3 regions of the Limosilactobacillus agrestimuris genome follow, and region 2 is predicted to be linked to each of the others. Evidence: predicted binding sites of a transcription regulator. Region 2 holds the regulator's gene; each other region holds the start of a gene.
What was found. The regulator CtsR, encoded in region 2, represses protease genes until heat stress. The targets are predictions, from matches to a motif close to TTGGTCAAAAAAGGTCAAANA.
Positions count from the first base shown of each region.

Region 1: NFR46_RS06760 (ATP-dependent Clp protease ATP-binding subunit) is a predicted target of CtsR. The motif match lies at 1,331-1,351, and genes of this name have one in related genera.
Region 3: clpP (ATP-dependent Clp endopeptidase proteolytic subunit ClpP) is a predicted target of CtsR. The motif match lies at 1,603-1,623, and genes of this name have one in related genera.

Region 1 is NZ_CALPCW010000009.1:80,427-83,713, forward strand. It holds gene NFR46_RS06760 (ATP-dependent Clp protease ATP-binding subunit) at 1-1,272, opposite strand, end outside; gene NFR46_RS06765 (hypothetical protein) at 1,510-1,695, shown strand; gene NFR46_RS06770 (phosphocarrier protein HPr) at 1,812-2,078, shown strand; gene ptsP (phosphoenolpyruvate--protein phosphotransferase) at 2,078-3,287, shown strand, end outside.
Region 2 is NZ_CALPCW010000001.1:289,550-292,836, reverse strand. It holds gene NFR46_RS01390 (ATP-dependent Clp protease ATP-binding subunit) at 1-1,461, opposite strand, end outside; gene NFR46_RS01385 (CtsR family transcriptional regulator) at 1,476-1,943, opposite strand; gene adhP (alcohol dehydrogenase AdhP) at 2,108-3,130, opposite strand.
Region 3 is NZ_CALPCW010000005.1:66,185-69,471, reverse strand. It holds gene gap (type I glyceraldehyde-3-phosphate dehydrogenase) at 1-370, opposite strand, end outside; gene NFR46_RS09395 (hypothetical protein) at 876-1,007, opposite strand; gene clpP (ATP-dependent Clp endopeptidase proteolytic subunit ClpP) at 1,695-2,288, shown strand; gene whiA (DNA-binding protein WhiA) at 2,338-3,279, opposite strand.

The sequences.
Region 1 (3,287 bases), on a different contig from region 2:
CTCTTCTTGTTCTTGTAGGTCGCCAACAGGGATGTTTGTCTTTTCTTCGACAATTTCTTGCATGTCCTTGACGGTTACCGTTGCGGAATCTTCAGTGTGGTTTTCTTCAGCTTCCTTCTTGGCCTTTTCAAGCTTACTTACTTGATCACGGTAGAAGGCAGCCTTTTCATAATCTTGATTATCTGCAGCTTGTTGTTTGTGGGCTTCTGCAGTGTGGATTTCGTTTTCAATGGCGTTCGGATCAACGTTCTTTAACGTTAAGTTCTTCCGCGACCCAGCTTCATCCATTAGGTCAATTGCCTTGTCAGGAAGGAACCGTTCTTGGATGTACCGATCGGAAAGCTTTGCAGCAGCAACAATTGCATCATCGGTGTACTTAACATGGTGGTAATCTTGGTAGCGTCCCTTAATTCCGTTAAGAATCCGAATCGTTTCTTCAACTGATGGTTCATTAACTTCCACTGGTTGGAACCGCCGTGCAAGAGCAGCGTCTTTTTCGATCTTTCGGTATTCGTTTAAGGTTGTTGCACCAAGAAGTTGGAAATCACCACGGGCAAGTGCTGGCTTTAAGACGTTTCCGGCATCCATGCCGCCTTCAGCATTACCTGCTCCCATGATTTCGTGAATTTCATCGATGAAGAGGATGATATTCTTGTTCTTCCGTACTTCTTCCATTAATTGTTGCATCCGCTTTTCAAATTGTCCGCGAATTCCGGTTCCTTGGACTAGAGAAACAACATCAAGACGGATGATTTCCTTATTAGCAAGTTTTTCTGGCACCTCACCAGAAACAATAGCAGTTGCTAATCCTTCAACAACGGCAGTCTTACCAACACCGGCTTCACCAATTAAAACTGGGTTGTTCTTTGTCCGCCGGTTAAGAATTTCGATTACTCGCTTAATTTCGCTATCACGACCAATTACTGGATCAATCTTTCCTTGACGCGCAAGATCAGTTAAATTGATCCCATATTGACCAAGAATTCCCTTGCCGCGGCCCCCATTACCGCCTTGTCGCTGGTTCTGACCATTAAAGGCTGCACCATTGCCAGCAGCTTGCTGACTTTGCATATTGTTCAGAGCGTTCATGAAGTCTTCGAGGCTTCCAAAACCGAAATTATTCATTCCGTTACCTCCATTCATCATATTTGTTTGCATATTTTGTAACTTTTGATAACAATTTTGACATAAATCGAGTTGAACCCGTTGACCATTAAGGTTCATTTGTAAATGGATCGTTGCAGGGTTTTGATGACAATTTTGACAAAGCATCGCGACAAAAAACCTCCTTATTACTAACAGATCCGGATATTGAAGAAAGGTTAATAAAAGTTTGACCTTTCTTGACTATTGGTTTTAATTATACTTACTTTTTGTTTGACTGCAAGTTAAATGAATTGTTTTAAAGAATAATTAGTTAAACTTTCTATTAAATTTTAGCACTCTTATAAGATGAATGCTAAAATAAGGATGGTGAAAAAGTCAGATATCATTTAATGAGGTGGTTAAATGACAGAAAGAGATTATCAACAAGAACTTGAAGATTTACGTTCAGGAAAAATTAACCAATTTGATGTTACTCCTGAAGAATTTCAGCTGTTTCAGCCAGTTTTTCATGCTTATCAATATCGAACGCAAATTGAAGCGGAGGCTCATCGTGGGGGAACGCTTACATATCGATTAAAAAAGCGATAATCAATCGTTGAGAGAACTTGTAATTAAGGTTTACAATTGCTAAAATAATAACAATGAAATTATCAGGGCGTAGCTACTGACAATTTGTTAATATGCTCGAAGGAGAATGATTAATTATGGAAAAACGTGATTTTACAATTACATCTGAAACAGGTATTCACGCTCGTCCAGCAACTATCCTGGTTCAAGCAGCTTCTAAGTACAATTCTGATGTTACCCTTTCATACGAAGGTAAGAGTGTTAACTTGAAGTCCATCATGGGTGTTATGTCACTTGGTGTTGGTCAAAATGCTTCAGTTACTATTACTGCTAAGGGTGACGACGAAAAGGAAGCTTTGGATGCCGTTGCTGAAACAATGAAGAAGGAAGGCTTAACAGACTAATGTCTGCACTCTTAAATGGTTTAGCGGCGAGCAATGGTATTTCGATTGCTCCTGCTTATCTATTAGTGGGACCGGATTTATCTGTTAACCAACAATATTCAGTCAATGAGAATCATGAGGTCAAACGGCTTCATGATTCTTTTGCTTTAACGCTGAATGAAGTACAAGCAATTCACCAGCATGCTCATGCAACATTGGGAAAAAGGGCAGCGGCAGTTGTCGATGACCAGCTGGCAATTTTAAAAGATCGGTCCCTTCATGCTGAAATAATTGAAAAAATTAATCAAGAACACCTTACTGCAGAATGGGCGATTAAAAAGACTGCAAATGATCGTCTTAAGGTACTTGAGAAGATGAATGATAATGATTATCTATCATCACGGGCGACAGCAATTAAGGATGTTACTAAAAGGATTCTTAGTCATTTGATGGGAGTTAAACTTCCTGATCCAACCCAACTAGATCATCGGGCAATTTTTGTTGCTCAAAATATTACTCCAACCGATACTGCTCAGTTTGATCGTCGCTTTGTTGCTGGGTTAGTAACTGATGAAGGTGGACGGACATCTCACTTTACCATTATGAGTAAGACACTGGCACTTCCTGCAGTTGTTGGTACTCAAAATGCAACTGAAGTAATTAATGATGGTGATTTACTGATCGTTGATGGGATTCACGGTAAGGTTATTGTTCGACCGTCAACAGAAGAAGTTGATCATTACCAACGACTTGCTGCCCAGTTTACGCGTGAACAACATGAATGGGGCGCACTAAAAGATGAACAAACGGTTAGTACGGACGGTCGTCATTTTAAAGTAGTAGCTAATGTGGGAACACTTGCTGATGTTGTTGATGCTCGTCAAAATGGTGCTGAAGGGATTGGCCTTGTTCGTAGTGAATTCCTTTATGCCAGGGATGACCATTTTCCTAGTGAGAATAAGCAGACTAAAGCTTACAAACAATTTCTAACCGAAATGGCAGGGCAACGGGTTGTTGTTCGGACTCTTGATATTGGTGGCGATAAAAAACTAGGAAGTCTGAATTTACCACAAGAGAACAATCCTTTTTTGGGCTTTCGGGCAATCCGAATTGGGTTAGCAAAGCCTGAAATCTTACGTCCACAGCTCCGTGCTCTTCTTCGTTCTTCCGTTTATGGACAATTGGCGATTATGTTTCCAATGATTGCAACGATTGAAGAATTCCGTCAAG
Region 2 (3,287 bases):
CTTAGCAACGTCTTCTCCAGTAGTATGTAGCTGGTGCTTTGCAGATTGCTTCTCTGCCTTCTTTTCTTGCTCATCAGCCTTGGCCTTTAATGTCAATTCTTCTTGACGAAGGTTCGCAGCTTGATCAAAGTCCTGATCCTCAATCGCATTTTCCTTCTTCTGCCGAAGTTCAGCTAATTTAGAAGTCAGTGATGGCTGATGCTTTTTCTTTTCTTCAGCATCAATCCGTACCATCGATGAAGCTTCATCAACTAAATCAATTGCCTTATCTGGTAGGTAACGATCAGTAATATACCGACTAGAAAGTTTAACAGCTTGTTTTAAGGCATCATCATCAATTTTGACATGGTGATGTTCCTCATATTTTGGCCGTAAACCGTTCAAAATTTGCAAGGCAACATTTTCAGATGGTTCTTCAACTTGAACCGTGGCAAACCGACGCTCTAATGCAGCATCCGATTCAATATACTTTTGATATTCATCAAGAGTAGTTGCACCAATAGTCTGTAAGTCACCACGGGCAAGGGCTGGTTTCAAAATATTAGAAGCATCAATTGCTCCTTCAGCTCCTCCAGCACCAATCAAGGTATGTAATTCATCAATAAAGAGAATTACGTGGCCATCTTTTTGAATCTCATCAATAACCTTTTTTAGACGATCTTCAAATTCTCCTCGATACTTGGTCCCAGCAACTAACGAGCCCATATCAAGCATCATTAAACGTTTTCGCGCTAAATCTTCAGGAACTTCATTATTTGCCATCCGGCGAGCTAGCTCTTCCGCCACTGCGGTTTTCCCAACCCCCGGTTCACCGATCAGGACTGGGTTATTCTTTGTTCGTCGACTAAGAATTTGTTCCACCCGTCGCAACTCTTTATCACGACCGATTACAGGGTCAAGCTTACCATCCCTTGCCATTTGAGTCATATCTCGAGCAAGCTTATCAAGGGTTGGTGTTCCTGACTTTCTTGCCTGTCGTCTTTGTTGTTTCCCTAACCGTTGCCGTGCTTGAATATCAGAAATACCAAGGCGACGTAAGGTTACCTTACGAATCTGACGTGGTAAAACATCCAGGCTCATCAAGATTCTCGAAGAAAGGATCCCCTCATCCGAAATTAACGCAAGTAAGATATGTTCAGTACCGATCTTTAACGCATTTAACTGTTGTGCTTCCTGACCAGCTAACGCTAATACTTGTCGTGCCTTTGGTGAATACGGGAGATAATCGGCCGGTCCCATGTCATCCATAGTTCCGTAGCCAATCATTCTTTCAATCTCTTCTTGAATATCATCACTAGTAATGGAGAATTGCTCAAAAATCTTGCTAGCAATCCCCTCTTTCTCAATTGCCAATGCAAGTAATAAATGTTCAGTACCCACGGCTTGGTGTTTAAAGTATTTTGCTTGTTCATGGGCAAGTGCTAAAACGTGCTTAGCACTTGGTGTAAACATATTATCCATTAATTGCTTTCCACCTAGCTCTCATACCGTAAACGATTCAGCATTGAAATTAAAATTCTCGCTCTCAAACGAGATTCAACATTACAATCATTCACATTTAGTGTTTGCTTTGATAAGGCAACTAACATTAAGTCCCCCTCTCGCCTCGTCAATACTTTCTCATCATAAAGCGTTCGAATAATATCATAAGCATCACGCTCACTAATCGAATCGCCAATTGCTTGGATCAGTGAGTTTAACACATCAACATTATCAAGTAAATTAACCCGCTCGATCCGAATATAACCACCGCCACCACGCTTACTTTGAACTAGGTAACCGTGTTGAATGGTAAATCGTGTCTTGATTACGTAGTTAATCTGTGATGGAACAACGTCAAAATGATTAGCAATTTCTGATCGGCGGATTTCAATCTGAGATGACTCTCCAAGGATTTGCTTCAAATACTCCTCAATAATATCTGAAATACTCTTTTCTTCCATTAACATCACCTCCAAATTTTATTTGACTAATCTTGACCAAATTTTACCACAATATTAAATTGGGAACCAGAAAACAGTCCCAATAATATGGAATGTAATTTAAACCAGAAAAAGAGACTGGTGGCTCTCCAGTCTCTTTTATTTCAAAAAGGGGATAATTTAGATTAATCTTCTAGGCTGAAATCAACAACGTTCCGACCAACAACCTTGTTATCCTTTAATTCTTGGATCATGTCATTGATTTCACTAAGCTTCCGTGTCTTAACAATTGGGTGAACCTTACCTTCAGCACCAAATTGGAAACATTCAGCTAAGTCTTGACGAGTACCTACTAATGAACCAGCAACGATAATTCCATCAAGAACTGTCTTAGCAATGTTAAGTTTCATGTCACCTTGTGGAAGAGCAACGGCAACTAACTTACCATCTGGACGAAGTGAATCAACCGCTTGGTCAAATGCTGAAGCAGAAACAGCAGTTACAACAGCGGCGTGAACACCACCAACTTTTTCTTGGATTTGCTTATCAACGTCACCATCATGACGGTTAATAAGAATTTCTGCACCATTTTCCTTAGCAGCTTCAAGCTTGTCGGGATTACCGTCAACAGCAATAACGTGAGCACCGAAGACGTTGTGAGCAAATTGAATTCCCAAGTTACCAAGACCACCAGCACCAACAATTGATACCCATTGACCTGGCTTAATGTCAGCAACCTTTAATGCCTTGTACATAGTAACACCAGCACAGGTTAATGAGGTAGCTTCAACAGGATCAAGGCCTTCGGGAACCTTAACAGCGTAGTCAGCAGGAACAATGCATTGTTCTGCCATTGCACCATCAGCAGTGTAACCAGCATTCAAAACGTTCCGGCAAAGTGTTTCACGACCAGTAAGGCAGTATTCACAGTGTCCACAGCCCTTAAAGAACCAAGCAATAGATACCCGGTCCCCAACTTTTAAGGAAGTAACGCCAGGAGCAACTTTAGATACACGACCAACACCTTCATGACCGATAATCCGACCTGGCTTCTTACCAAAGTCACCAGCGGCAACGTGTAAGTCGGTGTGACAAAGGCCACAGTATTCCATGTCAACTAAAGCTTCACCCGGCTTAAGATCACGAAGTTTAACATCCTTAACAGTAACGTAACCATCTACTGGATCATTAATAACAGCAGCTTTCATAATCTAAAATCTCCTTTGGACTTGTTATTTATTACACAAGCTATAATACCAAATTAGTTTTGCTTTTTAAAGCGCTTTTGTGAATAAATAAACAGAAATTTTTCAGACCAATATTTCTTTATTTGCCTACTATTTTACTTAATGTAATTATAACCAG
Region 3 (3,287 bases), on a different contig from region 2:
CAGAAATAAGAACACGCTTTGCGCCGGCATCCAAGTGAGCTTGCGACTTTTCTGCAGAAGTGTAGAAACCAGTACATTCAAGGACAAAGTCAACACCGTCGTTCTTTACCCAAGGAATGTTACGTGCGTCACGTTCTGCGTATACAGGGTATTCCTTACCATCAACAACGATACCCTTGTCAGTTGATGAAACTTCGCCATCAAAACGACCTTGGGTTGAGTCGTACTTAAGTAAGTAAGCCAACATTTCTGGTGAAGTCAAGTCGTTAATAGCAACAACTTCGATGTCATCAGTGTTGAGTTCGTGAATACGACGGAATGCCAAACGACCAATACGGCCGAAACCATTAATACCAATCTTTACAGTCATACTGCAATTTCCTCCTTTAGGAAAACATAATTAGTGTCTTTGCTAACTCAATCACATTTACTTAATATCAACTGTAATTAAGTAATACCAAGTATTTATCTAAAATCATGACTTAGCAATTACAACCTTACGGTATTAATAATACTCACAATTCACTAACTTGTCTATTCAATTAGACCGAAAAGTTTGATTTTTCTTGTGAAAACGTTATCATTTTAAAAATTTTAAATTTATTGTTGCAATTATGTTTGAAGTAAGATAATATAATATTTGTTGACGCGCCCTTAGTGTAATGGATCGCACGTGAGATTCCGGTTCTCGAGATCCGAGTTCGACTCTCGGGGGGCGCATTTTTTATGGTGTTTGATTTTGATTACATATTTCACCTAATAAAAAGAACCGTTGCTTATAAGCAACGGTTCTTTTTATATTCAATTGTTTATATTAAAGTAAAAAAGGTTGGTAAAAATTACTCTTACCAACCTTTTTACTTTATAAAGCTAAATTACTTTTCTTCAGCTGGCTTTTCCTTAGCCCACTTACGAATAGCTTCAATCTTTTTTTCCTTTAATGCTCGCTTGTACTTAGGAGCAATTGGCCGACGACCTTGAACGCCGTATGGGTGTGCTTTACGCATAGCAAATGCCTCCTTAATATATTAAACGTAAAATAATTAACGCTCCAATTATACCGGGCACGGTCTTAAAAAGCAACCCTTCTAAAGAATCCCTAACCATTCGATCCCACTATGACAATGATTAACAGCTAAAATATTTTTCTTAAACGTACCTAGACCAATTAAATGTAATCGCCTTAAAAATCCAATAATATAAATAGCTTGTAAAGCATACCAATATGAGGTATTATATAGTCGTAATCAAGAAGGAGCTAATTAAAGAGCTCACTAATATTAAAAAGAGGTAATTTATTATGACTAAAGATATGTTCGAAGCATTCGTTAAATTCAATAATACTGACTGGACAGTTCTTGATAAAGAATCAGCTGCCACTGAATTGGCTTTAATTGCTAAAAACCTTCACTAATAATCAACAATAATTATGGTTAATTATTTTATCTCCCTCTATTAATAATTAATCAACCATTACTATTCTAAATTGATTAAGAATAAAGAAGTTACTAACTAATACTTTAAGTATCTAGTTAGTAACTTCTTTTAATTAAAGCTCCTAGTTATTTTACCGCAAAAAAGGCTAATTATTTTATAGCAAAACATTTGACCTTTTTTGACCAAACGAGTATAGTATTCACATAAGTTAGCAAATAAGACTAACAAGTGCTAAAAATAAGGGAGGCCAATTTACTATGAATTTAGTTCCAACTGTCATTGAACAATCATCTCGTGGTGAACGTGCATATGACATTTACTCACGGCTTCTAAAGGATCGGATCATTATGTTATCTGGTCCAATCGAAGACGACATGGCTAATTCAATCGTTGCGCAATTGCTTTTCTTGGATGCGCAAGACTCTACTAAAGATATTTACCTTTACATTAATTCTCCAGGTGGTGTAGTTACCTCTGGAATGGCAATTTACGATACCATGAACTTTATCAAGTCTGATGTCCAAACTATTGTTATCGGAATGGCTGCTTCAATGGCTAGTGTCTTGGTATCATCTGGTGCTAAGGGTAAGCGTTTTGGTTTGCCACACTCACAAGTCTTGATTCACCAACCATCCGGTGGTGCTCAAGGTCAACAAACTGAAATTGAAATTGCTGCTACTGAAATCTTGAAGACCCGGAAGATGATTAATGAAATTCTGGCCAAAAATTCAGGGCAACCGATAGAAAAAATTAACCGTGATACCGAACGTGATCACTACTTAACCGCTCAAGAAGCTGTTGACTATGGTCTACTTGATGGAATCATGGAAAATAATTCTAAGTTAAAGTAATTTAGTAACTAAGTTAAAAAAAAGAGACCGGAAAAATTCCGGTCTCTTTTTATTTAGTTGCAATTTGACCACGTAACTCATCAGCATAGGCATTTAATTTCCGCAATCTGTGATTTACTCCGGACTTGGAAATTGGACCACCAGGAACTAATTCACCAAGCTCTTTTAAACTAACTTCTTGGTGCGCTAATCTTGTTTCCGCAATTTCCCGTAATTTATCTGGCAAACTTTCCAAACCAACTCGGGCCTCAATCAATTTAATATTCTCAATTTGTCTGGTTGAAGCATTGGCAATCTTATTCATATTGGCATTTTCACAATTAACCAAGCGATTGACTGAATTACGCATGTCACGAACAATCCGAATATTTTCAAATTGGAGCATTGAATTTGTTGCGCCAATCAGTGACATAAAATTAGCAATCTTTTCGGCTTCCTTAAGATAAACGATATATCCACTCCGTCGAGCTGTTGTTTGCGCATTTAGGCCAAACTGATTCATCATTTGTGCAATAATCTCATTATGTTCTTCGTATAAAGAATAAATCTCAAGATGATAACGGGAAGTTTCAGGATTATTCACCGATCCACCGGCTAAAAATGCACCACGTAAGTATGAGCGAACCATCCACTCATCCTTTAATAATTCTACGGGAACCTGCTCTTTTATCTGCATTCCCTGCAAAATCTTTAAGTCATCAAGAACCCGTTCTGCCGAATAACGCAACCGAACAATATATTGATTGTTCTTTTTCAGTTTCATTTTACGACGAACAACAATCTCACTTTCAACGTGGTAAAAGTCTTTCAGCAAAGAATAAATCCGGCGAGCGATTGCTGGATTTTCAGTCTGAATATTTAGTACTAGGTGGTGGTTACTAATTCCGATTGAACCATTCATCCTGATGAGGGCCATTAATTCGGCCTTGGCATTATCACGGTGAACCTTAATCGCTGTTAGCTCTTTTTTAACATCACTAGCATAGGACAAGGTTAAAC